DNA from 2 places in the Halomonas sp. A29 genome. Region 1 is predicted to be linked to the other one. Evidence: predicted binding sites of a transcription regulator. Region 1 holds the regulator's gene; the other holds the start of a gene.
What was found. Region 1 encodes sigma-54, which starts transcription at its own class of promoters, with help from an activator protein. Its sites were predicted from a motif close to TGGCACNNNNNTTGCTNT; they were not measured.
Positions count from the first base shown of each region.

Region 2: a site for sigma-54 is predicted at 1,589-1,606, ahead of flgB (flagellar basal body rod protein FlgB). Genes of this name have one in related genera too.

Region 1 covers NZ_JAXQPR010000005.1:243,967-247,098, reverse strand. The annotation lists gene ptsN (PTS IIA-like nitrogen regulatory protein PtsN) at 1-31, opposite strand, end outside; gene hpf (ribosome hibernation-promoting factor, HPF/YfiA family) at 38-346, opposite strand; gene SPH52_RS11555 (RNA polymerase factor sigma-54) at 455-1,876, opposite strand; gene lptB (LPS export ABC transporter ATP-binding protein) at 2,035-2,766, opposite strand; gene lptA (lipopolysaccharide transport periplasmic protein LptA) at 2,768-3,132, opposite strand, start outside.
Region 2 covers NZ_JAXQPR010000005.1:53,338-56,469, forward strand. The annotation lists gene flgD (flagellar hook assembly protein FlgD) at 1-672, opposite strand, end outside; gene flgC (flagellar basal body rod protein FlgC) at 678-1,085, opposite strand; gene flgB (flagellar basal body rod protein FlgB) at 1,117-1,530, opposite strand; gene flgA (flagellar basal body P-ring formation chaperone FlgA) at 1,713-2,408, shown strand; gene flgM (flagellar biosynthesis anti-sigma factor FlgM) at 2,552-2,833, shown strand; gene SPH52_RS10630 (flagella synthesis protein FlgN) at 2,830-3,132, shown strand, end outside.

The sequences.
Region 1 (3,132 bases):
GTTCAGGGGGCAGTATGGTTTCCAGTGTCATGGCAGCTCAGCGAATGCCGGCGCCCTGAGCGCGCGCCTGGGCCTTTTCCTTGTGTTTGACCAGTTGACGGTCGAGCTTGTCAGTCAGCGCATCGATAGCGGCGTACATGTCAGAATCAGAGGCTTCGGCATGAAGGTCGGCGCCGGCGGCGTGCAGCGTGCAGGCAGCCTGTTGACGCTCCTTCTCGATGGAGAGCGTCACTTGCACGTTGGTGATGTTGTCGTAATGGCGCTGGACGCGGCTAAGCTTTTCGCTCACGTAGTCACGCAGTGGATCGGTCAGTTCAACATGATGGCCGGTGATGTTGACTTGCATGACAAGCTCCTTCGTCCTTCGGGTGGTGGCTCGATTGTAACCCTTTTTACTGCCCTGCAAACCCCCTCGGGAGTCGTGATTGCCCCGCGTCAACATTGTGTCGAGACATCAGCGAAAACGCTTGCGCTCGCTCGAGGAAGGAATTCCCAGCGCTTCACGATACTTCGCTACCGTGCGGCGTGCCACCTCGATGCCGCTCTCGGCCAGCAGATCCACCAGGCGGCTGTCGGAAAGCGGCTTGCGAGGCGGCTCGTCGGCGATCAGTTTGCGGATACGGGCGCGTATCGCCGTACTGGAGTGGGCGTCCCCCTCACCATTGCCACCGACGTGGCTGGAGAAGAAGTACTTCAGCTCGAATACGCCACGCGGCGTGTGGATGAATTTCTGTGTAGTCACCCGTGAAATGGTCGATTCGTGCATCTCGACGGTCTGGGCGATATCGGCCAGCACCAAGGGCTTCATGGCCTCTTCGCCCTGCTCGAGAAAGTCGATCTGGCGTGCCATGATCTCCCGTCCCACGCGCAGCAGGGTGTCGTTGCGGCTGGCGAGGCTCTTCATCAGCCAGCGCGCCTCCTGCAGGTGATCCTTGAGGAACTGGTTGTCCTGGCTCTTGTCGGCGCGTCGTACGAGTGCGACATAGTCGGGCTGGATACGTAGCCGGGGCAAGGCCTCGGCGTTGAGTTCCACGCGCCAGCCCGCTTCGTCGTGGTAGGCAACCAGGTCCGGAGTGACGTAGCTGCTGCTCACTTCGGCATAGGCGCTGCCAGGGCGGGGGTCCAGCGAGCGAACCAGGGCGATGACCTCATCCAGGGCATCGTCGTCCAGCCCCAGGCGACGCTTGAGGAGACGGCGATCATCGGAGGCCAATGCCTCGAGGAACTGGCGTACCAGGCGTCGGGTCTGGGGGAGCAGCGGTGTGTCGTCGGGCAGCGCGGCCAATTGCAGCATCAGGCACTCGCGCAGGTCGCGGGCGAACACGCCGGTAGGCTCGAACTGTTGCAGGCGTAGCAGGACCTGCTCGACCTCCCGGGTGGGCAGGCCTTCGAGGCCTTGCTGGCGCAGGCCGTCGCGGATCTCTTCCAGCGTTTGCGACAGATAACCGGCACCATCGACGGCGTCGATTAGACTCTCGGCGATAATGTGTTGGCGATCGCTCAGGTCGGTCATCGCCAATTGCCAGATCAGGTGGCCGGCCAGCGTCTGCCCCGAAGCCTGGCGCTCGAAGTCCGGTCCTTCACCGGTAGCGCCGCCGGAGCTCGTGCCATGATCGGGGTAGGTATCCGTCCAGTCGCTGTCGGTGGAGAGCTCGCTGGGGATTTCACTGGCCCAGTCATCGCTCTGGGTTTCGCTGACGGCCTGTTCACCGAAGTCGTCGTCAAGCTCCAGCATGGGGTTGGATTCCAGTGCCTGCTGGATCTCCTGACGTAGATCGAGGGTGGACAGCTGCAGAAGGGCAATGGCCTGCTGCAGTTGGGGGGTCATGGTCAGCTGGGTGCCGACACGCAGTTGCAAGGATGCTTTCATGGCCATGAGGATAACGGGCTCATCTGCCGGAAAACTCTACCCTAGACCGGTAGGCAGTGACATGCAAGAGAATTGATTGCAATATGCATGCCAGCGGCAATATTTATGCCTGATTAGAATGTTTTAAACAAAGATCAATTACTTGCTTAATGTGCAAGATTGCGTTATAGGCGGAAATCCTCGCCAAGGTAGACTTCCCGCACCCGCTTGTTGGCCAGGATGGCCTCGGCGTCGCCTTCAGCAATGATCTGGCCATCGCCGACGATATAGGCCGAGTCACAGATGTCGAGGGTTTCGCGGACATTGTGGTCGGTGATCAGCACGCCGATGTCGCGCGCCTTGAGCTGGCGGATGATGCCCTTGATCTCGCCCACCGAAATCGGATCGACCCCGGCGAAGGGTTCGTCGAGCAGGATGAAGGCCGGTTCGGTGGCCAGCGCCCGGGCGATCTCGACTCGACGCCGTTCACCGCCTGAGAGGCTCATGCCGAGGTTGTCGCGGATGTGGGTGACGTGGAAGTCTTCCAGCAGTTGTTGAAGCCTTGCCTGGCGCCCGCGTCGGTCGAGATCCTTGCGCGTCTCGAGGATGGCCATGATGTTGTCGGCTACCGATAGCTTGCGGAAGATCGACGCCTCCTGGGGCAGGTAGCCGATCCCGGCCTGGGCTCGCTGGTGCATGGCGCTGTGTGAGAGATCCATGTCGTCGATGTGCACTTCGCCGGCATCCGCCTTGACCAGCCCCACGATCATGTAGAACGAGGTGGTCTTGCCGGCCCCGTTGGGTCCGAGCAGACCGACCACGCAGCCCTGCTCGATGGAGAGACTGATGTCATGCACCACGCGGCGACGCTTGTAGCTCTTGGCCAGATGCCGGGCATGCAGGGTCTTCTTCAGCATTTCAGCGCTCCGGCTGCAGGGTCATGCGGATCCGCTGGCGTCCTTCGACGCCCTCGCTCTCGGCGCGGGCCTGTACCACCCGACGGTCGAGGAAGTACTCCAGGTAGCCGCCGTCGAAGGTGTCGCCGCCCTGGTGCAGCTCGGCGCGGTCGATCAGTTCCACTCGGCGCTCGGCCACGTGATAGATGATCGTGCGGCCCCAGCCTCGCACCACGGGTTGGTCGGGGTCGGGCTGTTGCTCGATGTAGGCGCGTTCGCCGCGGGCCGTGGCACGGGAGAGTTCGCCGGCCGCATTGCGCTGGAACTCGACTCGGTCACCGGTGAGTCGCATGGTGCCTTGGCGAATGTCGACCTCGCCGGTATAGA
Region 2 (3,132 bases), 190 kb from region 1:
CTGGTCGAGAGTGACCTGGCCATAGACGGCGCCCAGGTCCAGCCTCACGCCCCCATTCTTGTCGGGTGGCGTCACTCCGCCTACCACGGCGTAGTTGAGCGTGGTGGCATTCACCGTCTTGTCACCGCTGGTGGCCTCGATGCGCACGCGATAGGAGCCCGAGACGGCGGCTTCACCCTCGCTGGTGCGGCCGTCCCAGGTGAAGGATTCCACCCCGGCCTTGACCGACCCGATATCGTAGCGGTTGATCACCTGACCGCTGGCGTTGGTGATCACGATGCTCACGTTGTCGGCCGACTGGGGCAGCTCGATGCCGAACGGAGTGGTATGCAGTTCACCATCCTCACCGTGCTCGAGCAGCAGACGATCGCCCGGTATCAGCACGCCCTGCCCGATCAGGGCGGTCGCCTGCAGGGTCTGACCGGCGTTCATCTGCTCGGTGATCTCCTTCATGGTCTTGTTGAGATCCTCGATGCCGCTGACGGTGTTGATCTGTGCCAGCTGCGTGGTCATCTCATGGTTGTCCATGGGATTGAGCGGATCCTGATGCTGCATCTGCGCGATCAACAGCGTCATGAAGTTGTTGCGCAGCTCGGCGGACTGGCTGGCATCACGATGGGAGTTGCCCGCGTTCATGCGCGAAATGACGTTGGTATCGATGGTATTGGACATTGCGATCAACCCTCGCCCAGCGTGAGTGTCTTGAGCATCATCTGTTTGCTGGTGTTCATGACCTCGACGTTGGCCTGATAGGAGCGCGATGCCGAGATCATGTTGACCATCTCATGCACTGGCTCGACGTTGGGCATGGCAACATACCCATCCTCATTGGCCAGCGGGTGCTCCGGCCGATACTCCATACGCAAGGGCGAGGGATCCTCGACTACCTCGCGAACGCCGACACCACCAATGCCGTGGCCACCCTGCAGGCGCGCCTCGAACAGCACCTGCTTGGCCCGATAGGGTTGGCCATCCGGACCGGCCACGCTATCGGCGTTGGCCAGGTTGCTGGCAGTGACGTTCATACGCTGCGACTGGGCGCTCATGGCCGAGCCGGCGATATCGAACACGGAAAACATCGACATGGTATGATCTCTCTCCGTCTATTCCGGTCTGTTATTCCGGCTGCATGGCGTTCTTCAGCCCCTGGATGCGGCTGTTCATGATGGTCAGCGCCGCCTGGTAGCGCACGGCGTTGTCGGCGAACTGGGTACGCTCGCGATCCATGTCCACGGTGTTGCCATCCAGACTCGGCTGGTCGGGAACGCGATAGAGCAGATCGTTGCGGGGCGTCGCCATGGCCTGGCCCGACAGGTGCCGTTCGGAGGTACGGGCAAGCGACAGCCCGCCACCGGCGGAACGCCCGTGCTCGACTGCCTTCTTGAGCTCACTGGCAAAATCGATGTCGCGCGCCTTGTAGTTCGGCGTATCGGCGTTGGCAATATTGCTCGCCAGGACCTGGTGGCGCTGCTGGCGCAGGCCCAGCGCCTGCTGGTGGTAATTAAAGGCGGCCTCGAGCTGGTCGATCATGCCGGCACTCCCCGTGCGAACCAGATGGATGACATGCGGAACTTCTTGAGGTTGAAGAATAGCGATGCCCCTGTCATTTCAATGGCAGGAACAGGCCGGTTTTCCTCGTTCATTTCCACTATTTCAGCCAGGTGCGGCCAGCTAGAATCCTGCCATTACCCCACGCTGGACGGCCTTGCCTCATGCGCTTGACTCACCTCGCCCCGCTGTTGCTGTCGCCGCTGTCGTTGGCCGGCCTGCTGGCGGTTCCTGCAGCCTCGGCCGACGACATCGAGCTGCTGCAAGCCGTACACGGCTTCCTGCACGAAGAAGCCAGTGCGCTGGGCGACGAGTTCATCATCGAATTGCGCCCTCCTTCCGCCAGGCTACCCGTCTGTGAATCCCCCCAACCTTTCCTCACGCGCCCGGGCGAAGCTCCTCTTGGCCGTGTCTCCGTCGGTGTACGCTGTGGCAGCGATGGACGACAGGTACGCTACCTGCAGGCAGAAGTCGGTGTGATGGGTGAGTATCCGGTACTCGGCGCTCCGCTCACCGCGGGAGAGGCTGTGCGCCGCGACCATCTGATCATGCACTCGGGCAATCTCGCCGAGCTGCCAAACCGGACCTTGCTGGACGTCGACCAGATCGTCGGCCAGGTGGCGACGCGCGCGCTCAGTCCCGGGCAGCCCTTGCAGGCCCACCAATTCCGCAGCCTGCCGCTGGTGGAGAGAAATCAACGTGTCGTGGTCGAGGCCAGGGGCGCAGCATTTCGCATTTCACGAGAGGGACAGGCGCTGGAACCGGGCGGACTCGGCGACCGAATCCGGGTTCGTTTCGATAGCCGGGAAGTCGTGACGGCAGAGGTGGTCGGAGAGGGTGTCCTTGTCGTAGACTTCTGACACTGACCGCTGCGCGCCGACGAATGCACACGAGAATGACACGCGCATGTCCACCTGGGAAACTTGGGCCGCAAAAAAAGGCCTAAAGTTATCCAGCACGCTGCCGATAGCAGGTGAAAGCATCCGGTCATGAGGCCTTTATCGTGAAGATCAACAGCCAGAACCCCCTGACTCGCCCGACGCAGACGACTCCGCGCGAGGAGACTCAGCCAGTCAAGGGCGCCACTCCCGCTGGGCGGCAGGAACCCGGCCCGTCAGCGGCCACCCACCTCAGCCAGAAGGCTGCCGATAGCTCGCGTGACATCGACATGGCGCGGGTCGAGGAAATTCGTGAGGCCATTCGCGACGGACGGCTGGAAATCCGTGCCGACCGTATTGCCGATGCGCTGATCGAATCGCTGGCAGCGGAGAGCCGCGGGGAATGAGCCTGGCAAAACTTCTTCAGGAACAGCAGCAACGCCTCGACGGCGTCATCGAACTGCTCCGGCACGAACGCACCCTGCTGGCCGATGCGGAGATCGATGGCAATGGGCTCAGCGAGCTCGCCTCACGCAAGCAGGCGCTACTCGCGAAACTGGAAGCCAGCGAAACACTGCGCCAAGGCGTACAGCAACGTCTGGGCTATGCCAGCGGGGCGGATGGTGCACGCCAGGCAGCGGCCGACGCCGGCTGCGAACCTGCCTGGAGCCACACCTTGGAACTGACCCGCGAAGCCCAGCGCCTC